2 regions of the Streptomyces telluris genome follow, and region 1 is predicted to be linked to the other one. Evidence: riboswitches for the same ligand, from Rfam matches in the RefSeq annotation. Region 1 holds a riboswitch; the other holds the start of a gene.

Region 1 (15,269 bases):
GCGCCCGACGCTGACGCGGGTGCGGCAGCAGGCGGTCGAGGTGATCGAGTCCGTGCTGCGGGAGGCGGCCGCGGAGGACGACCCGGCGGCCGGGTCCGACGTCGCCCTGACGGCGTCCGCGCTGTTCGGGATGGTGCTCGTGACGGCGCTGGACTGGCAGTCGTTCCAGCCGGAGCGGTCGGTGGACGAGGTCCACGCGTCGCTGGCGCGGGTGTTACAAGGACGCCTGGGCGGCGTGGTCCGCTAGCGCGGCGGTGCCGTTCCGGAGGCGGCCGAATCCCCCTCGGCCGCCTCCGGAACGGCGTTCCCCCGTGTGCTCCCCCGAACCCCCCTGCGGGGCCCCCGCCCCCCGGTCACGTCGGGGGTGCCGCGCCGTTCCGCAGCCCCGTGCCGGCGGTACCGGCGCCGCGCCCCTTCCGTGGGCACCACTCTTCCGCCCGGCGGGCCTCCGGCCCATCCGCGCGCCTACTCATCTCCTCCTCTGAGTACAGGTACTCACCCCTGGGCGTTCAGCCCCAGGCACGCCCCGCCCGGAACCCCTCGTCCGGGCCCTGCGGACCGGTGCCGCCCGGCGCTGCCGGTGCCGTCGGCGACGCCGGATAAAGTCGCCCCCATGGCACGGATTGCGGTGATCGGCGCCGGGATGGGCGCGATGGCTGCCGCCGCCCGGCTGGCCGTCGCGGGCCACCGGGTGACGGTGTACGAGAAGGCGGCGACGCACGGCGGAGGCGTCGGGCGCATGACCCGGGACGGCTTCGCCTTCGACACGGGGCCGGGGCTGCTGCACCTGCCGGCCGTGTACCGCGACCTGTTCGTCAAGACGGGCAAGGAGTCGCTGGAGCAGAGCGTCGGCCTGGTCCAGGTGGATCCGGCGAGCGCGCACGTCTTCGCCGACGGCACCTCCGTCGCCCTGCCCAACGCCTCCCGGGCCGGGGTGGTGCAGGCCCTCGACGAGGCCGTGGGCGCGGGCGCGGGCGAGCGCTGGAGCGAGCTGGTGAACCGGGCGCGCGCGGTGTGGGACGCCACGCGCCGCCCCCTGCTGGAGGAGCCCCTGCTCGACGACCCCGAGTATCTGGAGGCCCTGGGGCACGACCCCTACCCGGGGCTGCGCAAGCGCGGGCTGTTCCGGCGGAGCACCCCGCCCGTGCTCGCGGCCGTCGCCGGGCGGGAGCTGAAGGACCCCCGGCTCACGGCCCTGTTGGAGAGCCACGCCCTGGCGTACGGGCTCGATCCGCGCCGCGCCCCCGCGAGCGCGACGGTCCTGCCGTATATGGAGCAGACCTTCGGCAGCTGGTACGTGCGCGGCGGGATGCGCGGCCTGGCCGACGCCGTCCACGCGCGGTGCCTGGCGCGCCGGGTGGAGTTCGCCCTGGGCACGGAGGTCACGGCGGTCGTCGAGAAGGACGGCCGCGCGGCCGGGGTGGAGCTGGCGGACGGGCGCACGGCCGAGGCCGACACGGTGGTCGCCGGCGTCTCGCCCGGGCTGCTGCGGCGCCTCGCCCCGGCGGCCTGCGGGCCCGCCGTGCGGCCCGGCCCGCCGGTGCCGCCCGGACGCTTCACGCTCTTCCTGGCGCTCCGCGGGGCGCGGCCCGCCGCGACCGCCCACCGCACGGTGATCCACGCGCCGGACCGCGGCGCGGAGTTGGAGGGGATCTTCGGCGAGGGCGCGCGCGGCCCCGCCGCGCTGCACTACCGGCCGACGGTGACCGTACTGCGCCCGGACGATCCGGACGTCCGCCCGGACGACGGCCACGAGGCCGTCACGCTGACCGCCACGGTCGCCCCGCACGGCCCGGTGGACTGGAGCGACGAGGCGACGGCGGCCGCCTTCGCCGAGCGCGTGCTCGACGCCGCGGAAGGGGTGCTGCCGGGGCTGCGGGAGCGCCTGCTGTGGCACGAGGTGCGCACGCCCGCCGACACCGAGCGCGCCACGGGCGCCGAGGGCGGGGGCGTTCCGGCACCGGTGCTGGCCGGTGCCGGGGGAGCCTTCCTCCGGGCCGCCAATGCGACGTCGCTGCCGGGCCTGTACCTGGCGGGCGGATTCGCCCACCCCGGCGGCGGGCTGGCGCACGCGGGGATGTCCGGGACGATGGCCGCGGGCCTGATCGTCTCCGGGGCGGACTGGCGCGGCTCCCAGTAGGCGGCGGTTGCCCGCGTGGGCCCCGCCGCGGGAGCGGCGGGGCCCACGGTCAGTAGCGGACGGTCAGTAGCGGGGCTGCTCGTTGTGGTGCTCGCTGTACTGCTCGCCGTAGCCCGGCGCCTGTCCCTGCCCCTGTCCGGGGAGTTGCTGGGGGTAGCCGGGGTAGGGCTGCTGGGCGTAGCCCTGCGGGACGGGCGGGTAGTCGCCGTCGCGCTGCTGCGGCACCCAGACGCCGCCGGGCGGGGTGTCCGTGTCGTACTGCGGGGCGGGCGCGTAGGCCTCGGCGGGGTGGCCGCCCATGCCGTAGGGCTGCGGGGCGGGCTGCTGGTACTGCCCGTAGGAGTCGTACGGCTCGTAGGCCTGCTGCCTGCTGCCGATGTAGGGGTCGGAGTACGCGGCGTACTGTCCCTGCCCGTAGTCGAATTGACCGGGCTCGGTGGGTGCGCCGGGCGCCGCCGGGACCTGGGTGCCGTAGGGGTCGGCGTACGGGGCGGGGCCGTGGTCCGGTGCGGGAGCGGAGGCGGTGCCGTAGCCGCTGTCGCCGTAGCCGCCGTAGGCCGCGTCGCCCGTGGTGCCGGGGGCGGGGACGGCGTGCTGCTGGTGGTCGGCGCCGGGCGGGCCGGGGTCGCACGCGGGCTCCGCGAGCGGGGGAACGGCGGGCATGGCCGCGGTCTCGTCGAGCGGCGGGGCCTCCGACCGCTCCGTCCTGCGGCGGCGGCCGGCGCGCGGCTCCTTCACGGCATCGTCCTCGGCGGCCGGCTTCCCGGCACGCCTACCGGACTTGACACCCCTTCCAGACCTACCACCCGTACCGGACTTCTCTTCCGTACCGGACTTGTCGAACTCGCCTGCGTCGTCAGCGTTGCCGGCCTTGTCCCGGCGGAGCGCCCAGCCGCGGGAGAAGCCCCGGCGGAAGGAGAGCGTCACGTACGTCTGCCCGACGGCGAAGGCCACCGCGCCCGCCGCGATGACCGCGACGGACGGGATGACGACGCCCGCGACGACGCCGAGGAAGCCGGCGAAGGCGAGGAGGCGCCAGCGCAGTCGCGCCTTGTACTGCAGCAGCACTTCGCCGAGCAGCCAGAGCGCGACGACGCCGAACGCGATGTAGAGGACCGTCCAGCCCATTTACGCCCCTCTCGTGGCCGGCGCCTTCGAGGGGCCGGCCGTCAGGACCGCTGGTGCAGTCCCAGATTCTCGTAGATTTCCAGCGTCGCCGTGGAGTGGTTCAGGGTAATGAAGTGCAGCCCGGGAATCTCCTCGGCCATCAACCGAGCGCACAGCTCCGTGGCGTACTCGATCCCGATCGAGCGTACAGCGGCCCGGTCGTCCTTGACCGCGAGGATCCGCTCGGCCAGCGCCGGGGGGAACGCGGCATTGCTGAGCTGCGCGAACCGCTCGATCTGACGGACGTTGGTGACGGGCATGATCTCGGGGATGATCGGGGTGTCGCAGCCGGCGGCGGCCACCCGGTCGCGCAGCCGGAGGTAGTCCTCGGGGTAGAAGAACATCTGGGTGATGGCGAAGTCCGCACCCGCGCGGCACTTGTCCACGAAGTACCGGATGTCGGTGTCCCAGTCGGTGGAGCGCGGGTGCATCTCCGGGAAGGCGGCGACGCCGACGCAGAAGTCGCCGGACTCCTTGATGAGGCTCACGAGGTCGGCGGCGTAGTGCAGGCCCTCGGGGTGGCGCACCCACTCGCCCATGGGGTCACCGGGCGGATCGCCGCGCAGGGCGAGCATGTTGCGGATGCCGACGTCGGCGTACTGGCCGATGATGTTGCGCAGCTCGGCCTTGGAGTGGTTGACGGCTGTCAGGTGGGCGACGGGCGTGAGCGTCGTGTCGGTCGCCATGCGCTCGGTCACCCGCACGGTGCCCTCGCGGGAGGAGCCTCCCGCGCCGTAGGTGACGGACACGAAGGTCGGGCCGACGGCCTCGATCCGGCGGATGGCGTCCCAGAGGGTGCGCTCCCCCTTCTCGGACCTCGGGGCGGCGAACTCGAAGGAATACGACCGCTCGCCTGAGGCGAGCAGCTCACGCACCGTGCGCGCGTGGTCTGTCCTGGTGGAGGCGGTACCAAGGGCCATACCGGCAAGTTAACCAGCGGTCCCCGCGGCCCCCAACCCACTTCTGCGATTTGCCCGATAGGCCGGTATCCCGTCCGGCATGCGGACGGATCTTCATGTTCCGTTGACGCTCCGTTGACGTTCCCGGCCGCCGCGGGGCGGCACGGGCGGGCCTCAGAGGCGCTCGCGGACCCTCTTGGCCAGCTCCGCCGCGGCCGCTGCGGGGTCGTCCGCCTCGGTGATCGCGCGGACCACGACGACCCGGCGGGCGCCGGCGTCGAGCACCTGCTCCAGATTGCCCAGGTCGATGCCGCCGATCGCGAACCAGGGGCGCTCGGCGCCGAGGGCCGCCGCGTGGCGGACCAGGGGCAGGCCGGGGGCGTGCCGGCCCGGCTTGGTGGGGGTGGGCCAGCAGGGGCCGGTGCAGAAGTAGTCCACACCGGGCTCGGCGGCCGCGGCGTCCACCTCGGCCTCGGCGTGCGTCGACCGGCCGATCAGCACCTCCCCGCCGAGGATGGCGCGTGCGGCGGGCACCGGCAGGTCGCCCTGGCCCAGGTGCAGCACGCCGGAGCCGGCGGCGTGGGCGACGTCGGCGCGGTCGTTGACCGCGAAGAGCCTGCCGTGGCGCCGGGCGGCGTCGGCGAAGACCGCGAGGTGCTCCAGCTCCTCGCCCGCCTCCATGCCCTTGTCGCGCAGCTGGACGATGTCGACACCGGAGGCGAGGACCGCGTCGAGGAATTCCGGCAGGTCGCCCTGGCGCTTGCGGGCGTCGGTGCACAGGTACAGCCGGGCGTCGGCGAGGGCGTCGCGGGCGGTGGCGGACATCGGGTGGTTCCCCCCGGGTCGGCGGTGTGCGGGCGGGGGCGTGCCCCGCCCGCACACCGGACGGTACTGACGGGCGCGGTCACCGCGCCCTGAAACGGATCGGGTCCCGGAACGGGCCGGGCCCCCGGGCTGCCCGGCGGCTCAGACGGCGAGCGCCTGGGCGCGCCGCTTCACCTCCGTGCCGCGGTTCTCCCGCAGGGCGTCGGCCGGGGTGCCCGGCAGGCTCTCGTCGGGGGTGAACAGCCACTCCAGCATCTCCTCGTCGCTGAAGCCGTCGTCCCGCAGCAGCGTCAGGGTCCCGGCCAGGCCCTTGACGACCTTGCCCTCGCCGATGAAGGCGGCGGGCACCATGAGCACCCGGTTCTCACCTCGGCGCACGGCGATCAGCTGGCCCTCCTTCACCAGCTGCCGCACGCGCGTCACCTCCACGCCGAGCTCCTCGGCGATGTCGGGGAGGTTGAGCCAGGCGGGAACAAGCGCGTCGATCTTTGCGTCAATCTCGGTCACGGGACAAGCCTGCCATCTGGCGCTGACAGCCGGTAGCCGGGTTGACCCGACCCGGGCGCGTCACAGCACCGCGGCCTTCAGCGGCACCGACGCGTCGGCGGCCCTGGCGCGGTCCAGGGAGGCGCCCTTCTCGATGAGCTTGCGGCCCTGGGCCAGGTCCCTGGGACGGCCGACGGCCAGCAGGGCGACCAGGACGCCGGCGCGCAGCCAGCACACGCTCCAGGCGGCGCTCGCGGGGTCGCCGCGCCACAGCATCTCGTCGGCGGCGGCGTGGTGGCCCGCGTACTGCACGAACCGCCCGAACTGCTCGGACCAGAAGTACGGCACCGGGTCGTAGGAGGGCCCCTCGGCCGGGCCCAGCACGATGTTCGCCGCGACGGTCCGCGGCCCCTGCATCGCGTTGTCCCAGTGGTGCACGAGCAGCCGTTCGCCGTAGCGGGCGGAGGGGAACGACGCGCAGTCGCCGACCGCGTAGACGCCGGGCAGCGAGGTGCGCAGCCGCTCGTCGGCGAGGACGGCGCGGTCGTCGCCGAGCGCGATGCCGGAGCCCTCCAGCCAGCCGGTCGCGGCCCGCGCCCCGACGCCGACGACCACGGCGCCGGCCGTCAGCCGCGTGCCGTCGGCCAGCACGACCGCGTCGTCCTCCACGGTGGTCACCCGCGCGCCGAGCATCAGCCGGGCGCCGCTCTCGGCGTACCAGGGGGCCATCCGGGCGGCGACCTCGGCGGGCAGGGCGCCGGCGAGGACGCGGTCCGCGGCCTCGACCACGGTCACCTCGCAGCCCGCCTCCCGGGCGGCCGTCGCGACCTCGGCGCCGATCCAGCCCGCGCCGACGGCCACGACGTCGTGCTGCGCGGCCAGGACCGGACGCAGCCGCACGGCGTCGTCGAGGGTGCGCAGCAAGTGGACGTTGGGCAGGCCCTCGCTGCCGGGCAGCCGGACGGGCTCGGCGCCGGTGGCGATGACCAGGACGTCGTAGGGGACCGGCCCGGAGGCGGTGTCCACCAGGTGCTCGGCCGGGCGCAGGCCGGTGGCCTCCCGCCCGAGCTGGAGGTCTATCCCCAGCAGGGCGAAGTCCACCTCGAACGCGGAGCCGTCGGCCTTGCCCAGCAGGACGGCCTTGGAGAGCGGGGGCCTGTCGTACGGGGGGTGCGGCTCGGCGCCCAGCACGGTGACGGTGCCGGCCCAGCCGAGCTCGCGCAGCGCGACCGCGGTCTGCACGCCGGCCATTCCGGCACCCACGATGACGACGCGCCGCTCACGGGCGGCAAGAGGTTCTTCCCGGTGCTCGCTCACCCGATCACTGTAGGACGACGGCCGTGCGCGACCGGGGCCAGGGCCCGCCCGGCGGGTCTTCTCCCGCGCCGCGGGGCGCCCCGGTCCGGCCTTCCGGTGGGTTCGCGGCGCGTACTAGGGTGGCCGGTGCACGCACTCGCGGGAGCCCGGACGACCGGGCTGAGAGGGAGGCTGGACGGCCTCCGACCGTACGAACCTGATCCGGGTCATGCCGGCGAAGGGAGGGGCTGGACACCTCATGGCCGCGTCGACGACCACACCGGGCGCACCGACCGCGCCGACCGTTCCCGCCTGCGACGTCCTCGTCGTGGGCGGCGGGCTCATCGGGCTCGTCACCGCCTGGCGCGCCGCGCAGCGCGGGCTGCGGACCGCCGTCGCCGACCCCGCACCGGGCGGCGGCGCGGCGCGCGTCGCCGCCGGGATGCTGGCGGCGGTGACCGAGCTGCACTACGGCGAGGAGGCGCTGCTCGCCCTCAACCTGGCCTCCGCGCGCCGCTACCCGGACTTCACGGCGGAGCTGGAGGAGGCCAGCGGCGTCGCCACCGGCTACCGGGCGTGCGGCACGCTGGCCGTCGCCCTCGACGCCGACGACCGCGAGCACCTGCGCGAACTGCACGCCCTGCAGCAGCGCTCCGGCCTGGACTCGCAGTGGCTCACGGGCCGCGAGTGCCGCCGCCTGGAGCCGATGCTCGCGCCCGGCGTACGCGGGGGGCTACGGGTGGACGGGGACCACCAGACCGATCCCCGCAGGCTCGCGCGGGCGCTGCTCACGGCCTGCGAGCGGGCCGGGGTCGCCTTCCACCGGGCCGGGGCCGCCCGGCTGCTGCTCGCCGGGGACCGCGCCGCGGGCGCCGAGCTCACGGACGGCCGCCGCGTCGCCGCGGGCCAGGTGGTGCTCGCCGCGGGCAGCCGCAGCGGGACGCTGGCGGGCGTCCCCGCCGACGTCCTGCCGCCCGTGCGCCCCGTCAAGGGCCAGGTGCTGCGGCTGCGCGTCCCGGAGGCGTACGCGCCCTTCCTCTCCCGCACCGTGCGGGCGGTCGTCCGCGGCGGGCCGGTCTACCTGGTGCCGCGCGAGAACGGCGAGCTCGTCCTCGGCGCGACCACCGAGGAGCTGGGCTGGGACACCACGGTCACCGCCGGCGGCGTCTACGAGCTGCTGCGCGACGCCCACGAGCTGGTGCCCGGCATCACCGAGCTGCCCCTGGTGGAGACCTCCGCCGGGCTGCGCCCCGGCTCCCCCGACAACGCCCCCCTCCTCGGCCCGACCGCCCTGCCCGGGCTGCACGCCGCCACCGGCCACCACCGCAACGGCGTCCTCCTCGCCCCGCTGACCGGCGACGTCATGGCCGAGGTGCTCACCACCGGGCGCCTCCCCGAAGAGGCCCGCCCCTTCACCCCCCGACGCTTCTCGAACGCGCTGCAGGAGCTGCCCGTATGAACCCCAGCGACCCCACCGACAACCCCGAGGCCCGCATGGGCATCAGCGTCAACGGCGAGCACCGCGAGGTGCCCCACGGCCTGACCCTCGGCGCTCTCGTCGCGAGCATGAGCTCCGCGCCCGGCGGCGTCGCCGCCGCCGTCAACGAGGCCGTCGTGCCGCGCGGCCAGTGGGCCGCCACCCGGCTCGGCGCGGGCGACCGCGTCGAGGTCCTCACCGCAGTGCAGGGGGGCTGATCAGCACTGATGGCGGACGATCTGCTCACCATCGCCGACACCACCTTCGGCTCCCGGCTGATCATGGGCACCGGCGGGGCGCCCAGCCTCGACGTCATGGAGCGCGCGCTGCTCGCCTCCGGCACCGAGCTGACCACCGTCGCGATGCGCCGCCTGGACGCGAGCGTCCGGGGCTCCGTGCTGTCCGTGCTGGAGCGCCACTCCATCCGGGTGCTGCCGAACACCGCCGGCTGCTACACCGCCGGCGAGGCCGTCCTGACCGCCCGGCTGGCCCGGGAGGCCCTCGGCACGGACTGGGTCAAGCTCGAAGTCATCGCCGACGAGCGCACGCTGCTGCCCGACCCCGTCGAACTGCTCGACGCCGCGGAGATCCTCGTGGACGACGGCTTCACGGTGCTGCCGTACACCAACGACGACCCGGTCCTCGCCCGCAAGCTGGAGGACGCGGGCTGCGCGGCGATCATGCCGCTGGGCTCGCCCATCGGCTCCGGCCTCGGCATCCGCAACCCGCACAACTTCCAGCTGATCACCGAGCGGGCCGGGGTCCCCGTCATCCTCGACGCGGGCGCCGGCACGGCCTCCGACGCGGCGCTCGCCATGGAGCTGGGCTGCGCCGCGGTGATGCTCGCCTCCGCGGTGACCCGCGCGCAGGAGCCGGTGCTGATGGCCGAGGCGATGCGGCACGCGGTGGAGGCGGGGCGGCTGGCGTACCGGGCGGGACGGATACCGCGGCGGCACTTCGCCGAGGCGTCCTCTCCTGCGGAGGGCTTGGCACGTCTCGATCCGGAACGTCCGGAGTTCGCTCAGTAGCAGGGGCTCCGCCCCTGACCCCTTTGTCCTCAATCGCCGGACGGGCTGATTTCTGCCGGGTCAAGGCTCCGTCCCCGCCCCTTTTAGACTCGTCGCGTGGATACGACGCTAGGGGACCCGTTGGTCGGGCACACGCTCGACGGCCGCTACCGGGTCGAGGCCCGCATCGCCGTGGGCGGGATGGCCACGGTCTACCGCGCCCTCGACACCCGGCTCGACCGGGTGCTCGCGGTCAAGGTGATGCACCCCGGCCTCGCCGCCGACACCGCGTTCGTGGAGCGCTTCATCCGCGAGGCCAAGTCGGTCGCGCGCCTGGACCACCCCAACGTGGTGGGCGTCTACGACCAGGGCACCGACGGCCCGTACGTCTATCTGGCGATGGAGTACGTGCCCGGGTGCACCCTGCGCGACGTGCTGCGCGAACGCGGGGCCCTCCAGCCCCGCGCCGCCCTCGACATCCTGGAGCCGGTGCTGGCCGCGCTGGGCGCGGCCCACCTCGCGGGCCTGGTGCACCGCGACATGAAGCCCGAGAACGTGCTGATCGGCGACGACGGCCGGGTCAAGGTCGCCGACTTCGGGCTCGTCCGGGCCGTGGACACCGACACCACCGCCTCCACCGGATCCGTCCTCGGCACCGTGTCGTACCTGGCCCCCGAGCAACTGGAGCACGGCACCGCCGATCCGCGCGTGGACGTCTACGCGTGCGGCGTCGTCCTCTACGAGATGCTGACCGGCGCCAAGCCCCACACGGGCAGCACCCCGGCCCAGGTCCTCTACCAGCACCTCCACGCGGACGTCCCGCCGCCGTCGGCGACCGTGCCGGGCCTGGCCGCCGGGCTCGACGGCCTCGTGGCCGACGCCACGGCCCGCGACCCGCAGCTGCGCCCGGCGGACGCCGTCGCGCTGCTCGGCCTGGCCCGTGCGGCGCGCGCGGAGCTGAGCGACGAGCAGCTGGACGCGGCGCCCCCGCAGGCGCTCACCGACGCGGCCACCGGCCGCGCGACGGGCCCGGAGGACCGTACGAGCGTGCTGCCCCGGCCGGCCGCGCGCCCGCTGCCCGCGGAGGACGGCGAGCAGCTGAACCGCACGACGCGGCTGGAGCACCCGCCCGCTCCCCCGGTCCCGCCGGCGCCCCCCGCGGGCCCGCGCGGCCGGTTCCGGCAGGCGCCGCGGCGCGGGGTCCTCGCGGTGGTCGCCGCGCTGCTGGCGGTGCTGATCGGCGCGGGCGTCTGGTACATCAACTCGGGCCAGTTCACGACCGTCCCCGCCGTCCTGGACATGACCCGGGACAAGGCGGAGAAGACCCTGGACGACGCCGGGCTCGGGGTGCGCACGAAGGAGGACTTCAGCGACACCGTCGAGCGCGGCCACGTCATCGCCGCCGACCCGGCGCCCGGCAAGCGCATCCGCAACACCGGCAAGGTGACGATCACCCTCTCGCGCGGCCCCGCCCGGGCCGAGGTGCCCAACGTCGCCGGCATGCCCTTCGAGGAGGCGAAGAAGAAGATCGAGGCCGCGGGCCTGACCGTCGGCGAGGTCGGCAAGCAGTTCAGCAGCGAGACCCCGCAGGGCTCGGTGCTGGCCACCGACCCGAAGCCGGGCGAGCAGCGACGGCCGGAGGCCCCGGTCGCGCTGACCGTCAGCAAGGGCGCGCCGCTGGACGTGCCGGACGTGCGGGGCATGCCCGTGGACGCCGCGACCGCCGCGCTGCGCGACAAGGGCTTCGAGGCGAAGGTGTCGGACGCCCAGGTCTTCTCCGACCGCGCCAAGGGCTCCGTGGCCGAGCAGTCCCCCGGTACGGGCGACAAGGCCGCCAAGGGCGACACGGTCACCCTCACCGTCTCCAAGGGCAAGGAGATGGTGCCGGTCCCGGACGTCACGGGCAGGAACGAGGCCGAGGCCAAGCGGCTGCTGACCGAGGCGGGCTTCAAGGTGAAGGTCGACAAGCCCTTCTTCTTCCCGCAGGACTCGGTGGAGAGCCAGTCGGTCAAGAGCGGCGAGCAGGCCGCCAAGGGCGACACGATCACCATCAAGCTCAAGGGCGGTCTGTAGCGGTGGAGGAGCTGACCCCGGCGCGGCTGCGCAACCCCGTAGGCGGCCATGTGCCGGTGGCGGGCGGCCTGGCCAAGGTGGGCCTGGCGTACGCGCGCGAGATGGGCGCGGAGACCCTGCAGGTCTTCGTCGCCAACCCGCGCGGCTGGGCGACGCCCGCGGGCAACCCCCGGCAGGACGAGGAGTTCCGCGCCGCGTGCGCGGAGGAGTCCCTGCCGGTCTGGGTGCACGCCCCCTACCTGATCAACTTCGGCTCGCACACGGAGGCGACGGTCGAGCTGTCCGGGGAGTCGATGCGGCACTCGCTGCGCCGCGGCCGGGCCATCGGCGCGCGGGGCGTGGTCGTGCACACCGGCTCCGCGACGGGCGGGCGGCCGCGCCGGGCGGCGCTGGAGCAGGTCCACGAGCGGCTGCTGCCGCTGCTGGACGAGCTGACCCACGACGACGACCCCTGGCTGCTGCTGGAGCCCACGGCCGGCCAGGGCGCGTCCCTGTGCTCGCTGGTCGAGGACCTCGGCCCCTACTTCGAGGCGCTGGAGCACCACCCGAAGCTGGGGGTGTGCCTGGACACCTGCCACGTCTTCGCGGCGGGCCACGACCTCGCCGGGCCCGGCGGGATGAAGAGCACGCTCGACGAGCTGGTCTCGGTGGTGGGCGAGGGACGGCTGCGCCTGATCCACGCCAACGACTCGAAGGCCGTCGTCGGCGCGCACCTCGACCGGCACGAGAACATCGGTTCCGGCCACATCGGCGCCGACCCCTTCGCGGAGCTCTTCCGCCACCCGGCGACGGCCGGGGTGCCGCTGACGATCGAGACGCCGGGCGGCCCAGCGGGCCACGCCGCGGACGTGGCCCGGCTGAAGGAACTGCGCGACGGCGTGCTGTAGGCGAAGGCGGGCTCCCGCAGCGGTCCGCCGCCCGCAGGGCTACAGCTCCGGGCCCTCGCCCGGCTGCTCCTGGTAGGAGTAGCGCTGCTCGCGCCAGGGGTCCCCCACGTTGTGGTAGCCCCGTTCCTCCCAGAATCCGCGCCGGTCGGCGGTCATGTACTCCACGCCGCGCACCCATTTGGGCCCCTTCCAGGCGTAGAGGTGCGGCACGACGAGGCGGACCGGGAAACCGTGCTCGGCAGTCAGCGGCTCATCGTCCTTGTGCGTGGCGAAAATCGTCTTTTCGGAGGCGAAGTCGGCCAGTCGCAGATTGGAACTGAAGCCGTATTCCGCCCACACCATCACATGCGTGACCTCCGGCGCGGGCGGTGCGAGTTCGAGCACCGTACGGGCCGACACTCCGCCCCATTCGGCGTCGAGCATGCTGTATTTCGTGACGCAGTGCAGATCGGCCACCACCGTCGTATACGGCAGGGCTGAGAATTCCTCGTGCGTCCAGCAGTGCTTGTCGCCGTCGGCGGTGGAGCCGAAGACCCGGAACTCCCACCGGTCCGGCTTGAACCTCGGCACGGGGCCGTAGTGCGTTACCGGCCAGCCGCGCTGAAGGCGCTGCCCCGGCGGCAGCTGGGGGAGCTCCCCTTTGCGGCTTTCGGTGTTTTTCGAGGGCCCCATGCCCCCATGGTGTCAGACCTTTCACGGCGCCGATGACCAGGGGTTCCACTATGGGGACAACTCCCACTAAGTGTGCACTTACTGGACGGTTTCGAAGGGCGGTGCGAGGATGCGCGCAACCTGCCAGTCACCCTTGCTTGGAAGGAGCCTCTGCAATGCAGGGCGACCCCGAGGTCATCGAGTTCCTCAATGAACAGCTGACTGCCGAGCTGACCGCCATCAATCAGTACTTCCTGCACGCGAAACTGCAGGAGCACCACGGGTGGACCAAGATCGCGGCGCATACGCGCGCCGAGTCGTTCGACGAGATGCGGCACGCGGAGACCCTCACCGACCGGATCATCTTCCTGGAGGGGCTGCCCAACTACCAGCGGCTCTTCCACGTCCGGATCGGCCAGACCATCACGGAGATGTTCCAGGCCGACCGGCAGGTGGAGGTCGAGGCCATCGACCGCCTGCGGCGCGGGGTGGAGGTCATGCGGGCCAAGGGCGACATCACCTCGGCCAACATCTTCGAGGCGATCCTCGCGGACGAGGAGGATCACATCGACTATCTGGACACCCAGCTGGAGCTGCTGGAGAAGCTCGGCGAGGCGCTGTACATCGCGCAGTTCATCGAGCAGGAGAACGGCGGGGCGGACTAGCCGGGCCGCCCGGGGCGCTAGGCCGCCTGGGGCTGCGGCAGCGCGGGTATCTCGGCGCTGAGCACGCCGGCATCCCCCTGGTCGGCCAGCTCGCGGCGCGGGCACGCGCCACGGCCGAGGAGCGCCTGGATGCGGCGCACGCAGCTGCCGCAGTCGGTGCCCGCCTTGCTGGCGGAGGCTATCTGCCGGGGCGTGCACGCCCCCTTGTCCGCGTGCTCACGCACCTGCTGCTCCGTGATGCCGAAGCACGAGCAGACGTACACGCGGTTCACCGCCAACCGGATTGATCAATAAGGTAACCCTTACCTTACCCGGCCTGGTGGCGGAATAACAACGCCGTGGGGCGGGGATCACAGATTCCCGCCCCACGGCGCGCTCGTTTCACCGGCTCCTACTGGTCGCGGTACATCTCCGCGACGAGGAACGCCAGGTCCAGGGACTGGCTGCGGTTGAGACGGGGGTCGCAGGCCGTCTCGTAGCGCTGGTGGAGGTCGTCGACGAAGATCTCGTCGCCGCCGCCCACGCACTCGGTGACGTCGTCACCGGTGAGCTCGACGTGGATGCCGCCCGGGTGCGTGCCGAGGCTCTTGTGGACCTCGAAGAAGCCCTTGACCTCGTCCAGCACGTCGTCGAAGCGGCGGGTCTTGTGGCCCGAGGCCGCCTCGAAGGTGTTGCCGTGCATCGGGTCGCAGATCCACGCCACCTGGGCACCGGAGGCGGTGACCTTCTCCACCAGCTCGGGGAGGTGGTCACGGATCTTGCCCGCACCCATCCGGGTGATGAACGTGAGCCGGCCGGGCTCGCGCTCCGGGTCGAGGCGCTCGATCAGGGTGAGCGCGTCCTCGGCCGAGGTGGTCGGGCCGAGCTTCACACCGATCGGGTTGCGGATCTTCGAGGCGAACTCGATGTGCGCGCCGTCCAGCTGACGGGTGCGCTCGCCGATCCAGACCATGTGGCCGGAGACGTCGTACAGGTTCCCGGTGCGGGAGTCCGTACGGGTCAGGGCCGACTCGTAGTCGAGGATCAGGGCCTCGTGCGAGGAGTAGAACTCGACCGTCTTGAACTCCTCCGGGTCCGTCCCGCAGGCGTTCATGAAGTTCAGCGCACGGTCGATCTCGCGCGCCAGGGCCTCGTAGCGCTGCCCGGACGGGGAGGACTTCACGAAGTCCTGGTTCCAGGCGTGCACCTGGCGCAGGTCGGCGTAGCCGCCGGTGGTGAAGGCGCGCACCAGGTTCAGCGTGGCCGAGGAGGCGTGGTACATGCGCTTCAGCCGCTCGGGGTCCGGCGTGCGGGCCTCGGGCGTGAAGGCGAAGCCGTTGACGGAGTCGCCGCGGTAGGTCGGCAGGGTCACGCCGTCGCGGGTCTCGGTCGGCTTCGAGCGGGGCTTGCTGTACTGACCGGCGATGCGGCCGACCTTGACGACGGGCACCTGGCCCGCGTAGGTCAGCACGGCGCCCATCTGGAGCAGCGTCTTGAGCTTGTTACGGATCTGATCGGCGCCGACGGCATCGAAGGCCTCGGCGCAGTCGCCGCCCTGGAGCAGGAACGCCTCTCCACGGGCGACCGCTCCCAGGCGCTGGCGCAGCTGGTCGCACTCGCCCGCGAAGACGAGAGGCGGATAGGACTCGAGCTCGGCGATCACATCGCGCAGAGCCTCTTGGTCCGGCCATTCGGGCTGCTGCGCCGCGGGAAGGGA
Region 2 (15,269 bases), on a different contig from region 1:
GGCCCCGGCAATTGGACGACCTCGGTGACGCCCGGCCGCTCGGCCTCTGGGTGCGCGGCGGGGCCGACCTGCGGCTGTGGGCGCTGCGCTCCGTCGCCGTGGTCGGCGCGCGCGCCTGCACCGACTACGGCTCGCACGTCGCCTCCCTCCTCGGCGCCGGACTGGCGCGCCGCGGCTGGGTCGTCGTCTCCGGCGCCGCGTACGGCGTCGACGGTGCCGCTCACAGGGGAGCGCTTGCGGCGGGCGGGGCGACCGTCGCCGTGCTCGCCTGCGGGGTCGACGTGCCCTACCCGCGGGGCCATGCGGATCTCATCGACCGGATCGTGGAACGTGGCCTGGTGCTCGCCGAGTTGCCCCCGGGCGGGCACCCCACCCGCAGCCGCTTCGTCCTGCGCAACCGCGTCATCGCCGCATTGACGAGGGGGACCGTGGTCGTGGAGGCGGAGTACCGCAGCGGCTCACTGGTGACGGCCCGCCGCGCGCGGCTGCTGGGCCGCCAGACGATGGGCGTGCCCGGCCCGGTGACGTCGGGCCTGTCGGCGGGCGTGCACGAACTGCTCCGCGAGGACGCCGCGCTGGTCACCGACGCGGACGAGGTCGCCGAGCTGGTCGGCGGGATCGGGGACCTCGCCCCCGAGCGGCGCGGCCCCGTCGTCGCACGCGACCTGCTGGCCCCGGCGGCGGCCGTGGTGCTGGAGGCCGTGCCCGGCGGAGGCGGCGGGGACGGGGAGCTCATCGCGCGAAACGCGGGCCTGAGCAGGGATCAGACGCTTGCCAGGCTGTACGAGCTGCAGTCCCTCGGCTTCGTGGAACGCCGCGGTGATCACTGGCAGTTGGCCGCCCCACCGTCAACATCCGGCACCTCCAAGCCCCCCGGACGGCGCCCGTCCGCGCGGCGAGGCGGTTCTTGACCTGGGGCGATCGGGTGAAAAGGTTAAGGGGACGACCGCGGCCGCCGATACGGCGAGGCCCGTACGGACGCCGGCCCCCGGCGCCGCATGCCGGCGCTTCCGGCAGGGGAACGTATCCGCACACCGACGAAGAGGACTCATCGCATACCGCAACGCAGCAGTCACGCTACGCTCACGGGATTCCAGCCATTCGTACCACTCGATCCACGTCACAGCAGAACGGCTCAAGACGACGAATGCCCCAGCACACCTCCGGTTCGGACCGCGCGGCGGTGCCGCCCGCGGCGCGCGGCCCCGAGCGCCCTCCCGCACCCTCGACGCTCGATGAGCTGTGGCGGTCGTACAAGGCCTCGGGCGACGACCGGCTGCGGGAGCAGCTGATCCTCCACTACTCGCCCCTGGTGAAGTACGTGGCGGGGCGCGTCAGCGTCGGCCTGCCGCCCAACGTCGAGCAGGCCGACTTCGTCTCCTCGGGGATCTTCGGACTCATCGACGCCATCGAGAAGTTCGACCCGGCCCGGGAGATCAAGTTCGAGACGTACGCCATCACCCGGATCCGCGGCGCGATGATCGACGAGCTGCGTGCGCTCGACTGGATCCCGCGCTCCGTCCGGCAGAAGGCGCGCGCGGTCGAGCGCGCGTACGCCACGCTGGAGGCCGAGCTGCGGCGCACGCCCTCGGAGGCCGAGGTCGCGGCCGAGATGGGCATCGCCATCGAGGAACTGCACGGTGTTTTCAGCCAGTTGTCGCTGACCAACGTGGTCGCCCTGGAGGACCTCCTGCACGCCGGCGCCGAAGGCGGCGAGCGGCTGAGCCTGATGGACACCCTCGAGGACACCGCCGCCGACGACCCCGTCGAGGTCGCCGAGGACCGCGAGCTGCGCCGTCTCCTCGCCCGCGCGATCAACACCCTCCCCGAGCGCGAGAAGACCGTGGTCACCCTCTACTACTACGAGGGCCTCACCCTCGCCGAGATCGGGCATGTGCTCGGCGTCACGGAGAGCAGGGTCAGCCAGATCCACACGAAGTCGGTGCTCCAGCTGAGGGCGAAGCTGGCGGACGTCGGCCGCTGACGGTGGCGGCGAGGGCCTCGGTGAGGGGCTCGGTGAGGCCGGCAAGGGGCCGGGAGGGCGGCAGGGGGTCCTGCGAGGAGGCTCGGGGGCGGCGGGCGGTAGGGCCTGACGGGCCGGCAAGGGGCGCGAATCCTCCCTCGGCGTCGTCCCGGCCCCCGGCAATCCGTAAAGTGGGGACGTGCCCAGGATTCGAGCGGCCTCGGTGGCCGAGCACCGGACGATGCAGCGCGGCGCCCTGCTGGACGCCGCCCGCTCCCTGCTGTCCGAGGGCGGCACGGAGGCGTTGACGTTCCCCGCCCTTGCCGAGCGCACCGGTCTGGCGCGCTCCTCGGTCTACGAGTACTTCCGCTCGCGGGCAGCCGTGGTCGAAGAGCTCTGTGCGGTCGACTTCCCCGTCTGGGCGGCGGAGGTCGAAGCCGCCATGGAGGGCGCGGACACGCCCGAGGCGAAGATCGAGGCGTATGTGCGCCGGCAGCTGGCCCTGGTCGGCGACCGCCGCCACCGCGCCGTGGTCGCGATCTCCGCCGGTGAGCTGGACGCGGGCGCACGCGAGAAGATCCGGGCTGCCCACGGCGGGCTCATCGCCATGGTCGTGGAGGCGCTCGTCGCCCTCGGCCACGAGCAGCCGCGCCTGGCCGCCATGCTGCTGCAGGGCGTGGTCGACGCCGCCGTGCGCCGGATCGAGCTGGGCGCCGCCGAGGAGCCCGGCAGCATCATCGAGGCCGCCGTGTCCATGGCGCTGCGCGGCGTCAGGGGCTGACCACCGCCGCGCCCGGTCCGCCCGACAGCGGCAGCAGCCGGGACAGCGGTCTGCGCAGCATCCACGGCGGCAGCAGGGACAAGGGGTCGAGGTAGACGCGGCCGCGGAGCAGCCCCCAGTGGAGGCAGCCGCCGGAGCAGTGGAACGGGCCCGCTTGCAGCGTGCCGATCACCTGCCCCGCCGCCACTTGGTCCCCTTCCTTCACCACCGCCTGCACCGGTTCGTACGTGGTCCGCAGCGGCGGCTCGCCCGTACCCGGGTGCTGCACCGACACCACGCCGCGCCCCGCGACGGTGCCCGCGAAGGAGACGGTGCCGGGCGCGGCGGCCCGTACCGGCTGACCGGCGCGGGCGACGAGATCCACCCCGCGGTGCCCGGCCGCCCAGGGCACAGGCGGCGGCCGCCAGGCCCGTACGAGCAGGGGCCGGCCTCCTCGCGACCCGCTGACGGGCCAGGCCCGCTCACCCTGCCCCGTGCCGCCCGTCGGCCCGGACGGTTTGGATGGTCCGCGCCGCCCGGGAACCCCGGGAGGTTCCGGCGGCTCGGGGTCGGCGGCCGTGGATGCCGGGGGCGCCTCCGGCGGGGCTTGCGGCCCCCGGGCTTCAGGGGCGGGGGCGGGAGCGCCCGCCCTCGCGGCCCCCGCGCCCGAGGCCGTACCACTGGCCACCGCACCCGCGAGAACACAGAGCGTGACCACGCCGGCGGCGGCGAGCAGGCGTCGGGTGAAAGATCCGATGAGAGTCATGCCCGTACGGTGGCGGACCCCGGGCATTCGCGGGGATCTTGACGGAGATCTGTGGACTACTCGCGGGTTGTGCACAACGTCGTCACCCGCGCCTTCCCGGGTCCCGTACACTTCTCATGGCGATCCGGGTCACCGGATCGACTTCGCACGCCCCGCTACCGGCGCGTCAGTCCCTTTCGGGCAGCCCGGTGGCCGTGTCTCTCGGTCCGCGGAACGGTTCTCGCAAGGGCATCGTCCACGGCAGGCACGTCGGGGCGTCAGGAGCGGCGGCCGCCCGGCCGTCGTGGAACCGAGTATTTCAAGGAGCGCGGCCATGGCCGTCGTCACGATGCGGGAGCTGCTGGAGAGCGGCGTCCACTTCGGTCACCAGACCCGTCGTTGGAACCCGAAGATGAAGCGTTTCATCTTCACGGAGCGCAACGGCATCTACATCATCGACCTGCTCCAGTCGCTGTCGTACATCGACCGCGCCTACGAGTTCGTCAAGGAGACCGTCGCGCACGGCGGCTCCATCATGTTCGTCGGTACGAAGAAGCAGGCCCAGGAGGCCATCGCCGAGCAGGCGACCCGCGTCGGCATGCCCTACGTCAACCAGCGCTGGCTGGGCGGCATGCTCACCAACTTCTCGACCGTCTACAAGCGCCTGCAGCGCCTGAAGGAGCTCGAGCTCATCGACTTCGAGGACGTGGCCGCCTCCGGCCTCACCAAGAAGGAGCTCCTGGTCCTCTCCCGCGAGAAGGCCAAGCTGGAGAAGACCCTCGGCGGTATCCGCGAGATGCAGAAGGTGCCGAGCGCCGTCTGGATCGTGGACACCAAGAAGGAGCACATCGCCGTCGGTGAGGCGCGCAAGCTCCGCATCCCGGTCGTCGCGATCCTCGACACCAACTGCGACCCCGACGAGGTCGACTACAAGATCCCGGGCAACGACGACGCGATCCGCTCCGTCACGCTGCTCACCCGTGTGATCGCCGACGCCGTCGCCGAGGGCCTCATCGCCCGCTCCGGTGCCGCCACCGGTGACGCGAAGGCCGACAAGGCCGCCGGCGAGCCCCTCGCCGAGTGGGAGCGCGACCTGCTCGAGGGCGAGAAGAAGGCCGACGCCGAGGCCGAGAAGCCGGCCGAGGCCGCTGCCGAGGCTCCGGCCGCGGACGCCGAGCAGGCCTGACAACTCAGTCGGTAGATACGGCGGGGGACGGCGCGACACGCGCCGCCCCCGTCGTGCACCCGTAGTCACCAACGACTTTCGAGAGAGATTCACAGACCATGGCGAACTTCACCGCCGCTGACGTCAAGAAGCTCCGTGAGCTCACCGGCGCCGGCATGATGGACTGCAAGAAGGCGCTGGACGAGGCCGAGGGCAACCTCGAGAAGGCCGTCGAGATCGTGCGCGTCAAGGGCCTCAAGGGCGTCGCCAAGCGCGAGAGCCGCACCACCGAGAACGGTGCCGTCGTCTCCGCCATCGCCGACGACAACACCTCCGGTGTCATCGTCGAGCTGAAGTGCGAGACCGACTTCGTCGCCAAGGGCGAGAAGTTCGTGGCCGTCGCCGAGGCTCTGGCCGCCCACGTCGCCAAGAGCGCCCCGGCCGACGTCGAGGCCCTGATGGCTTCCGAGATCGAGGCCGGCAAGACCGTCCAGGCGTTCGTGGACGAGGCCAACGCGACCCTCGGCGAGAAGATCGTCGTGGACCGCTTCTCGTACTTCGCCGACGGCCTGGTTTACGCCTACATGCACCGCACCGCCGCGGACCTGCCCCCGCAGGTCGGCGTCCTGGTCGAGCTGGACAAGGCCAACGCCGAGGTCGCCAAGGACATCGCGCAGCACATCGCCGCGTTCGCGCCGAAGTTCCTCTCCCGTGAGGACATCCCGGCCGACGTCCTGGAGAACGAGCGCCGCGTCGCCGAGGCCACCGCCCGCGAGGAGGGCAAGCCCGAGGCCGCCCTGCCGAAGATCATCGAGGGTCGCGTCACCGGCTTCGTCAAGGAGAACTCCGTTCTCGAGCAGGCGTTCGCCAAGGACAACAAGAAGACCGTCCAGAAGGTCCTGGACGAGGCCGGTGTCACGCTGAAGCGCTTCGCGCGCATCCGCGTCGGCGCCTGAGCCCGTCAGCAGGGCAGCGATTGACCTGCGACCCGCTAGGGTCGTACGCAGCCGATCCCTCACCGGTCGGCCGCTGATGTGACGAGGAGGCCATTGCCGTACAGGGAACCGAAAGGACCCATCCGGCAATGGCCTTCTTCGTATGTGCACGAGGAGAGCTCCAATGAATCAGGGTGCGGACGCCCGGCAGGCCGCCGACGACACCATTGCTGACCACGGCCCACGCCGCCGGTTCTTGCTCAAACTGTCCGGCGAGGCGTTCGCCGGCGGGGGCGGCCTCGGCGTCGACCCCGATGTCGTGCACGCCATCGCCCGTGAGATCGCGGCCGTCGTCCGCGAGGGCCACGAGATCGCCGTCGTCATCGGCGGCGGCAACTTCTTCCGCGGAGCGGAGCTGCAGCAGCGCGGCATGGACCGGGCCCGCTCGGACTACATGGGCATGCTCGGCACCGTGATGAACTCTCTCGCCCTCCAGGACTTCCTGGTCAAGGAAGGCATCGAGACCCGCGTCCAGACCGGCATCACCATGGGGCAGGTCGCGGAGCCGTTCATCCCGCTGCGCGCCGTGCGCCACCTGGAGAAGGGCCGCGTCGTGATCTTCGGCGCGGGCATGGGCATGCCCTACTTCTCCACCGACACCACTGCCGCCCAGCGCGCCCTGGAGATCCACGCCGAGGCGATCCTGATGGGCAAGAACGGCGTCGACGGGGTCTACGACTCCGACCCGAAGAAGAACCCCGACGCGGTCAAGTTCGACGCCCTCGAGTTCAGCGAGGTGCTCGCACGGGGCCTGAAGGTCGCCGACGCCACCGCCATCAGCCTGTGCATGGACAACAAGCTGCCGATCCTGGTCTTCGAGCTGCTCGCCGAGGGCAACATCGGCCGTGCGGTCAAGGGTGAGAAGATCGGCACGCTCGTGAGCGACCGGAGCACGCGGGACTGACGACCCGCACAGCCGTCCGTAGCGGCCTGGCCCGATACGGACGGCAACTCCGTGCCGTGGGAAGACCTCGGCACGGGGATGGACAACTGCCTGCCGGTCGGACACCGTGCAGGAGAAGACGCGCGCAGGGGCGAGGCTCTGCTTACTGATAACACCAGGAGCAAGTGGTGATCGAAGAGATCCTCCTCGAGGCCGAGGAGAAGATGGAGAAGGCCGTTGTGGTCGCCAAGGAGGACTTCGCGGCGATCCGCACCGGGCGTGCGCACCCGGCGATGTTCAACAAGATCGTGGCGGACTACTACGGTGCGCTGACGCCCATCAACCAGCTGGCGTCCTTCTCGGTGCCCGAGCCGCGCATGGCCGTGGTCACCCCGTTCGACAAGAGCGCGCTGCGCAACATCGAGCAGGCGATCCGCGACTCCGACCTCGGCGTCAACCCGAGCAACGACGGCAACATCATCCGGGTGACCTTCCCGGAGCTGACCGAGCAGCGTCGCAAGGAGTTCGTCAAGGTCGCCAAGACCAAGGGCGAGGACGCCAAGGTCTCGATCCGCTCCATCCGCCGCAAGGCCAAGGACGCCCTCGACAAGCTCGTCAAGGACAAGGAGTCCGGCGAGGACGAGGTGCGCCGCGCGGAGAAGGAGCTCGACGACACCACCGCGAAGTACGTCGCGCAGGTGGACGAGCTGCTCAAGCACAAGGAAGCCGAGCTCCTCGAGGTCTGATGAACGAGACATCCTGGGGGGCCCCGCCGAGCGCCGGATACCCGGGGTCCACCGACCGGGGGCCGTCCTCTGCGGCCCGTTCGGCGGGTCCTGTGCACGAGGCGGGCATCGCGGCGCAGACTCGGCCCATGCCCATCGTGCCCCCCTCAGGCGGAGATCAGGACGACCGTGACCAGGGGGCCGCTCATCTTCGCGGCCCCCTGTTCCGCGATGAACAGGAGCCCGACATCAGGCCCCAGGACCCCGCCCCGGTGCCTGCCTCCCCCGAGTCGCCGAAGGCAGGAAAGAAGAGCGCCGGCCGTGACCTGCGGGCGGCGATAGGGGTCGGCGTGGGCCTCGGTGCCGTCATCCTCGCCTCCCTGTTCATCTACAAGCCCGTCTTCCTCGGCGTGATCGTGATCGCCGTGGTGGTCGGGCTGTGGGAGCTGACCTCCCGCCTCGCCGAGCGCAAGGCGATCCGTGCCCCGCTGGTGCCGCTCGCGGTCGGCGGAGCCGCCATGGTCATCGCCGGCTACGCCAGCGGCGCCGAGGGCGCGTGGGTGGCCGTGGCCTTCACGGCCCTGGCCGTCCTCGTGTGGCGGATGACGGAGTCGCCGGACGACTACCTCAAGGACGTCACGGCGGGCATCTTCGCGGCCTTCTACGTGCCGTTCCTGGCCACTTTCGTGGCCCTCATGCTCGCTGCCGGGGACGGCGCGTGGCGGGTGCTCACCTTCCTGATCCTGACCGTGGTCAGCGACACGGGTGCGTACGCGGTGGGCTGGAAGTTCGGCAAGCGCAAGCTGGCGCCGCGCATCAGCCCCGGCAAGACGCGCGAGGGGCTGCTCGGGGCGGTCGCCTTCGCGATGGTCGCCGGCGCCCTGTGCATGCAGTTCCTGATCGACGGCGGCGTGTGGTGGGAGGGGCTGCTCCTCGGCCTCGCCGTCGCCGTTAGCGCCACGCTGGGGGACCTCGGCGAGTCCATGATCAAGAGGGATCTCGGGATCAAGGACATGGGCGCCCTGCTGCCGGGGCACGGCGGCATCATGGACCGGCTGGACTCGCTCCTGCCGACCGCACCGGTGGTGTGGCTCCTCATGGTCGTCTTCGTCGGCTCCTGAGCGGGGCCGGGTACCCTGGAAGGGCTCGTCGCTGTGCGGCGGGCCCTTTTCCGGCCCCGCGCCTGCGGGGGTGCCCCTGTGAGATCTCCGGGTTCCGGCTCTTCCTGCCGCTGGCTCCGCGATTGCGGAGGTCATCCGCCGTCGTCAATGAGGTGTTTTTGCTCATGGCCCCCGCGCCTGGAGAACTGACGTTCGTCGCCCCCCGTGGGGCCAAGCTGCCTCCGCGGCACCTTGCCGACCTCTCGCCCGCGGAGCGCCGCGAGGCCGTCTCCGCGATCGGTGAGAAGCCGTTCCGCGCCAAGCAGCTCTCGCAGCACTACTTCGCCCGGTACGCGCACGACCCGGCCGCCTGGACCGACATCCCGGCGGCGGCGCGCGAGAAGCTCGCCGCCGAGTTGCTGCCGGAGCTCATGAGCGTCGTGCGTCACATCTCGTGCGACGACGACACCACCCGCAAGACCCTCTGGCGGCTGCACGACGGCAAGCTGGTCGAGTCCGTCCTGATGCGCTACCCCGACCGGGTCACCATGTGCATCAGCTCGCAGGCCGGCTGCGGCATGAACTGCCCGTTCTGCGCCACCGGCCAGGCCGGTCTGGACCGGAACCTGTCGACGGCCGAGATCGTCCACCAGATCGTGGACGGCATGCGGGCGCTGCGCGACGGTGAGGTCCCCGGCGGCCCCGCGCGGCTGTCCAACATCGTCTTCATGGGCATGGGCGAGCCGCTCGCCAACTACAAGCGGGTCGTCGGCGCCATCCGCCGCCTCACGGACCCCGAGCCGGACGGCCTGGGGCTCTCCCAGCGCGGCATCACGGTCTCCACGGTGGGCCTGGTCCCGGCGATGCTGCGCTTCGCCGACGAGGGCTTCAAGTGCCGTCTGGCCGTCTCCCTGCACGCACCGGACGACGAGCTGCGCGACACCCTGGTGCCGGTCAACACGCGCTGGAAGGTCCGCGAGGTCCTCGACGCGGCGTGGGAGTACGCGGAGAAGTCCGGCCGCCGGGTCTCCATCGAGTACGCCCTGATCCGCGACATCAACGACCAGGCATGGCGCGGCGACCTCCTGGGCCGGCTCCTCAAGGGCAAGCGCGTGCACGTCAACCTCATCCCGCTCAACCCCACCCCGGGGTCGAAGTGGACGGCCTCGCGCCCCGAGGACGAGCGGGCCTTCGTCGCGGCGATCGCCGCGCACGGGGTGCCGGTCACCGTCCGCGACACCCGCGGCCAGGAGATCGACGGCGCCTGCGGGCAGCTGGCAGCAGCCGAGCGCTGAGCCGGGGCCGCAGGTCAGCGGCCGATCCATGGCGAGGGCACTGATACGGTGCCCTCGCACAAATGAACAATCCGACAGGGGAGCGCCCACGGGGCGCTGAGAGTGCGGCACGGCCCGCAGACCCTCGGACCTGATCCGGGTCATACCGGCGTAGGGAGTCAGCTCGATCATGAACACCAACCTGCGGCGTGCCGCCGGCGCAGTCGCCGTCGGCATGCTCGCCCTTCCGGCCCTGGCCGCGTGCGGCGGCTCGGACGGCTCCAGTGGCTCCGGTACGTCCGAAGGCAAGGACAAGACCGTCACCCTGGTCTCGCACAACTCCTTCGCGGCGTCCGAAGAGGTGCTCAAGCAGTTCACCCGGCAGACCGGGTACAAGGTGAAGGTCCTCAAGGGCGGCGACGCCGGCCAGGCCGTCAACCAGGCCATCCTGTCCAAGAGCCACCCGCAGGGCGACGTCTTCTTCGGCGTCGACAACACCCTGCTCTCCCGTGCGCTCGACAATGGCATCTTCGCTCCGTACGAGGCCAAGGGTCTGGACCGCGTCCCGAGGAAGCTCCAGGCCGATGCCGGGGAGCACCGGGTCACGCCCATCGACACCGGCGACATCTGCGTCAACTACGACCGCGCGTACTTCGCCGGTCACAAGCTGGCCCCGCCGGCGTCCCTCGACGACCTGATCAAGCCCGAGTACAAGAACCTGCTCGTCACCGAGAACGTCGCCACGTCCTCACCGGGCCTCGCCTTCCAGCTCGCCACGGTCGCCAAGTACGGCGACGACGGCTGGCAGGACTACTGGAAGAAGCTCAAGGACAACGGCGTCGAGGTCGTCGACGGCTGGGAGCAGGCCTACAACGAGCGCTTCTCCGGCTCCGCGGGCGGCAAGAAGGCCAAGGGCGACAAGCCCCTCGTCGTCTCCTACGCCTCCAGCCCGCCCGCCGAGGTCCTGGGCGTGAAGCCGCAGCCCGCCGAGGGCCCGACCGGCGTCGCCACGGGCACCTGCTTCCAGCAGACGGAGTTCGCCGGGCTGCTGAAGGGCGCGAAGAACACCGAGGGCGGCAAGGCCTTGATCGACTTCCTGCTGAGCCGTACGTTCCAGGAGGACATGCCGCTGCAGATGTTCGTCAAGCCCGCCAACCAGGACGCCAAGCTGCCCGAGGTGTTCACCAAGTACGGCGCGCAGGTGAACGAGCCCGGCACCATGGCCCCCGAGAAGATCGCCAAGAACCGCGACCAGTGGGTCAAGGCATGGTCCTCGCTCGTCCTGAAGTAGGGCCCGGGGCCCCGGCGCGGGGCCCCGCACGAGGCCCCGGCGGGGCCGGGCGGCGGACAGCGGTGCGGCTCGGCCTCATGGCCCTGCCGCTCGCCTTCTTCGCGGTCTTCTTCGCCTACCCCGTTGCCTCGATCGTCTCCCGGGGGCTGAAGGACGGCGGGCAGTGGCAGCTCAGCCGCATGGGCGAGGTCGTGACCGACCCGGCGATCGGCCACGTGCTGTGGTTCACCACCTGGCAGGCGGCCGCCTCCACCGCCCTGACGCTCGCCCTCGCCCTGCCCGGGGCGTACGCCTTCGCGCGGTTCGACTTCCCCGGCAAGCGCACGCTGCGCGCTGTGGTGACCGTGCCGTTCGTCCTGCCGACCGTCGTCGTCGGCTCGGCCTTCCTGGCGCTGCTCGGGCGCGGGGGGCTGCTGGACGAGTGGTGGGGGGTGCGTCTCGACACCACCGTCTGGGCGATCCTGCTCGCCCATGTGTTCTTCAACTACGCCGTGGTCGTCCGCACCGTGGGCGGCCTGTGGGCCCAGCTCGACCCGCGCCAGGAGGAGGCGGCAAGAGTCCTGGGCGCGGGGCGCTTCACGGCCTGGCGGCGGGTGACGCTGCCGGCGCTGGCGCCGGCCGTGGCCGCCGCGGCCCTCATGGTCTTCCTCTTCACCTTCACCTCCTTCGGCGTCGTGCAGATCCTCGGCGGTCCCCGCTACGCCACGCTGGAAGTGGAGATCTATCAGCAGACCGCCCAGATGCTCGACCTGCCGACAGCCGCCGTCCTGACACTGCTGCAGTTCGTGGCCGTCGCCGCGCTGCTGGCCGTGCACGCCTGGACGGTGCGGCGGCGTGAGGCGACCTTGAGGCTGGTCGACCCGGCGCGCACGGCGCGGCGCCCGCGGGGCGCGGCCGAGTGGGCCTTCCTGGCGTCCGTCCTGGCGGTCGTCGCCGTGCTCATCCTCGCCCCGCTCGTGGTCCTCGTACTGCGCTCCTTCGACGGCCCGGACGGCTTCGGCCTGTCCTTCTACCGCGCCCTGGCCTCGGCGGACGGCAACGGCGGCACGTTCGTCGTCGCCCCGCTGGAGGCGATCGGCAACTCGCTCGCGTACGGCCTGGCGGCCACTGCCATCGCGGTCGTCATCGGCGGGCTCGCGGCCGCGGCGCTGACCCGGCGCGAGGGGCGGCTGGTCCGCGGCTTCGACGCCCTGCTGATGCTGCCGCTCGGTACGTCCGCCGTGACGGTCGGCTTCGGCTTCCTCATCAGCCTGGACGAGCCGCCGCTCGACCTGAGGGCGTCCTGGATCCTGGTACCGCTCGCGCAGGCCCTCGTGGGCGTGCCGTTCGTCGTACGGACCGTGCTACCGGTCCTGCGCGCCGTGGACGTACGGCTGCGCGAGGCCGCCGCCGTGCTGGGGGCCTCCCCCCTGCGGGCATGGCGTGAGGTGGACCTGCCCCTGGTGGGCCGTGCCCTGGGAGTCGCGGCCGGCTTCGCGTTCGCCGTGTCGCTGGGCGAGTTCGGAGCCACAGTCTTCATCGCGCGCCCCGACAGCCCCACGCTGCCGGTGGCGGTGGCCCGGCTCCTGGGCCGCCCCGGGGAGCTCACTTACGGGCAGGCGATGGGCTTGAGCACGATCCTGATGCTGGTGTGCGCCGCGGCGCTGCTGGTGCTGGAACGTATCCGCACCGACCGTACGGGGGAGTTCTGATGGCCCTGCTGCGCCTGGAGAAGGTCGACGTCCGCTTCGGGGAGCGCGCGGCGCTCGACGCGGTGGACCTGGAGGTCGCCGAGCACGAGATCGTCTGCGTGCTGGGCCCCAGCGGCAGCGGCAAGTCCACGCTGCTGCGCGTGGTGGCCGGGCTGCAGCGTACGGATGCCGGACACGTGCTCCTGGCCGGGCGCGACCAGAGCGGCGTTCCCACGCACCGGCGCGGAGTCGGCCTCATGTTCCAGGACCACCAGCTGTTCCCGCAGCGGGACGTGGCGGGCAACGTCGCCTTCGGGCTGCGCATGCGCGGCATGGGGCGGGCCGAGACGGTACGGACGGTCGCCGAACTGCTGGAGCTGGTGGGGCTGCCCGGTGCGCAGCGCCGCTCCATCGCCGCCCTGTCCGGCGGCGAGCAGCAGCGGGTGGCCCTCGCGCGGGCCCTCGCGCCGCAGCCCCGGCTGCTGATGCTCGACGAGCCGCTCGGGCAGCTGGACCGCGGCCTGCGGGAGCGCCTGGTCGTCGAACTGCGCGACCTCTTCGGCCGGCTGGGCACCACGGTGCTGGCCGTCACCCACGACCAGGGCGAGGCGTTCGCCCTTGCCGACCGCGTGGTCGTGATGCGTGACGGACGGATCGCTCAGGCCGGCACACCGCTGGAGGTGTGGCGCCGCCCGGCCTCCGAGTTCGTGGCCCGTTTCCTCGGCTTCGACAACGTCGTCGAGGCGACGGTCGGCGGCGAAAGCGCGGACACCGTGTGGGGGAAGGTCCCGGTGCCGCCGGGGTCGCGGCAGGGTGCGGGCCGGCTGCTCGTACGGCCCGCCGGAGTGCGCCTCGTGCCGGAGGACGAGGGGCTCTCGTGCACGGTCACCGGCCGGACGTTCCGGGGCGACCACGTCGTGCTGATGCTGCGCCCCGTGGACGGCCCCGTGCTGGAGGCGGCATGCGGGCTGCACGGAGCGCCCGCAGTCGGCGACCGCGTAGGCGTCGCCTTCGACGTCGCGGATGTCGTCGTGATGGACGACGCCGGCAACGCGAACAGCTGAGCAGGGCCTCTCCCGCGTCGCCGAACCCCTCCGGGCGGATACGCCTGAGCCCCGGCTGCCGGGGTGGCGGCCGGGGCTCAGGCGACGGTCAGCGGACTGCCGACGGCTGGAGTTCCTGTGGTTCGGGTTCGGCCTCCACGGGGGTGTCCGGCTCGCCGAACCAGGCGACCGCGACGGCACCCGCCACCGCCAGGACGAAGCCGAGAACGGCGACCCAGGCGAAGCCGGGGCGCGAGTTGTCACCGAGCAGCAGGACGCCGATCATGCCCGGGAGAATGGTTTCGCCGACCACCAGTGCAGCTGTGGCGCCGTTGACCGAACCGATCTGCAGCGCCACCGTGTGCAGGTACATGCCGACCGCACCCGATATGAGGATCGCGTAGAGCGCCGGGTCGGCGATCAGCTTCGGCAGGTCGAACGGGTCGATGCCGTCCAGGATGCGCACGCCGACACCGATCGCGCCGAAGCCCAGACCGGACAGCAGGCCGGCCAGGATCGCGGCCCGTCCGCCGAGCAGGCGGACGGCCACCGTGCCACCGCCCATCAGCACCACGGAGATGATCAGCAGCCACCAGTGGGTGGACATCGGCGTGTCGCCGCCGCCCTCGTGGCCCGCCGCCGTCGCCAGCAGCACCAGTGCCGAACAGACCACGCCGATCGACGCCCACTCGGGCTTGGTCAGCCGGATGCCCAGGAGCTTGATGCTCAGCAGCGCGGTCACGACGAGGTTGGCGCTGATGACTGTCTGGGAGAGGAAGAGCGGCAGCATGCGGGCGGCGAGCGCGCCGAGCCCGAAGCCGAGGAAGTCGAGGACCGTACCGACCATGAACTCCCACGTCACCGCAGCCTTCGCGGTGGAGGACAGGCTCGGTCCACCGTGCTGGGTGGTGCCCGTCGAGGAGGCCTTCTCGGCCTCCCGGCGGGCAGATTTCCGCGAGCCCACGGCTTGCAGGACCGAACCTGTGCCGTAACAGGCCGATGCCGCGACAGCCGTCACAAGGCCGATGATCACCAATAGCTCCGTTCGCCGGATATCCGTCGTGCTCCTCAAGCAGACGCGCAATCCGGCGACGAAGTTGCCTTGAGTCAAGAACTGGTCAAGAACTGTTGCGCTGCAGCCGCCCGGCGGACCCGGACCCCGGGCCCGCCCGGCGCGCTCACCGCGACATGGGCAGCGTCACGAGCTCCGCGATCGCCCATGTCAGAGGTGTCAGAACGGCCAGCAGCACGCCGGTGCGCAGGATGGCCGCCCCGCGCAGCATGGAGGCGGGGATGCCGAGACGGTGCAGGGCCGCCGTGGTGCCGGTCCGGTTCTGCCGGCTGTCCAGGGCCGCGGTGATGGCCGTTGCCGTGACGCACGCCATGACGAGAGCCGCGCCGAGGCCGGTGAGGGGGCCGAAGGGGCGCGGCCCGGAGGAGTCCCATGCCGCGCCGTAGAGTTCGGCGGCGGCCAGGGCGCCCGAGGCGACCGCGCACAGCACGCCCAGCGGACGGCCGATGCGGGTGGCGGCGTCCTGCAGTATCCGGCCGGCCAGCAGCCGCACCGCGCCGGGCCGCCCGGCGGCGAGCAGGACCCCGCACCAGTGGGTCAGCCCGGGGCCGGCCAGCACCAGCCCGAGAGATGCCAGGAGCCA

What was found. Region 1 has a riboswitch for thiamine pyrophosphate ahead of thiO (glycine oxidase ThiO). Riboswitches for the same ligand answer to the same signal wherever they lie in the genome.
Region 2: it holds a riboswitch for thiamine pyrophosphate, as region 1 does, so the genes downstream of both, NQU55_RS02410 (thiamine ABC transporter substrate-binding protein) here and thiO (glycine oxidase ThiO) in region 1, are expected to answer to the same signal.

What each region holds. Positions count from the first base shown of each region.
Region 1 is NZ_JANIID010000042.1:34,481-49,749, reverse strand. Features, by position in the region: gene NQU55_RS32115 (TetR/AcrR family transcriptional regulator) at 1-247, shown strand, start outside; gene NQU55_RS32110 (phytoene desaturase family protein) at 614-2,140, shown strand; gene NQU55_RS32105 (chromosomal replication initiator protein DnaA) at 2,204-3,268, opposite strand; gene metF (methylenetetrahydrofolate reductase [NAD(P)H]) at 3,310-4,227, opposite strand; gene thiE (thiamine phosphate synthase) at 4,381-5,031, opposite strand; gene NQU55_RS32090 (Rv2175c family DNA-binding protein) at 5,173-5,538, opposite strand; gene NQU55_RS32085 (NAD(P)/FAD-dependent oxidoreductase) at 5,599-6,834, opposite strand; TPP riboswitch at 6,963-7,074, shown strand; gene thiO (glycine oxidase ThiO) at 7,073-8,272, shown strand; gene thiS (sulfur carrier protein ThiS) at 8,269-8,508, shown strand; gene NQU55_RS32070 (thiazole synthase) at 8,518-9,318, shown strand; gene pknB (Stk1 family PASTA domain-containing Ser/Thr kinase) at 9,415-11,370, shown strand; gene NQU55_RS32060 (deoxyribonuclease IV) at 11,373-12,257, shown strand; gene NQU55_RS32055 (sulfite oxidase-like oxidoreductase) at 12,297-12,929, opposite strand; gene bfr (bacterioferritin) at 13,085-13,573, shown strand; gene NQU55_RS32045 ((2Fe-2S)-binding protein) at 13,591-13,845, opposite strand; gene NQU55_RS32040 (class II 3-deoxy-7-phosphoheptulonate synthase) at 13,965-15,269, opposite strand, start outside.
Region 2 is NZ_JANIID010000002.1:83,004-98,272, reverse strand. Features, by position in the region: gene dprA (DNA-processing protein DprA) at 1-911, shown strand, start outside; gene whiG (RNA polymerase sigma factor WhiG) at 1,148-1,984, shown strand; gene NQU55_RS02450 (TetR/AcrR family transcriptional regulator) at 2,205-2,744, shown strand; gene NQU55_RS02445 (M23 family metallopeptidase) at 2,734-3,108, opposite strand; gene rpsB (30S ribosomal protein S2) at 3,803-4,654, shown strand; gene tsf (translation elongation factor Ts) at 4,753-5,589, shown strand; gene pyrH (UMP kinase) at 5,753-6,532, shown strand; gene frr (ribosome recycling factor) at 6,700-7,257, shown strand; gene NQU55_RS02420 (phosphatidate cytidylyltransferase) at 7,257-8,357, shown strand; gene rlmN (dual-specificity RNA methyltransferase RlmN) at 8,522-9,631, shown strand; TPP riboswitch at 9,698-9,805, shown strand; gene NQU55_RS02410 (thiamine ABC transporter substrate-binding protein) at 9,801-10,901, shown strand; gene NQU55_RS02405 (ABC transporter permease) at 10,877-12,592, shown strand; gene NQU55_RS02400 (ABC transporter ATP-binding protein) at 12,592-13,635, shown strand; gene NQU55_RS02395 (DMT family protein) at 13,724-14,647, opposite strand; gene NQU55_RS02390 (hypothetical protein) at 14,793-15,269, opposite strand, start outside.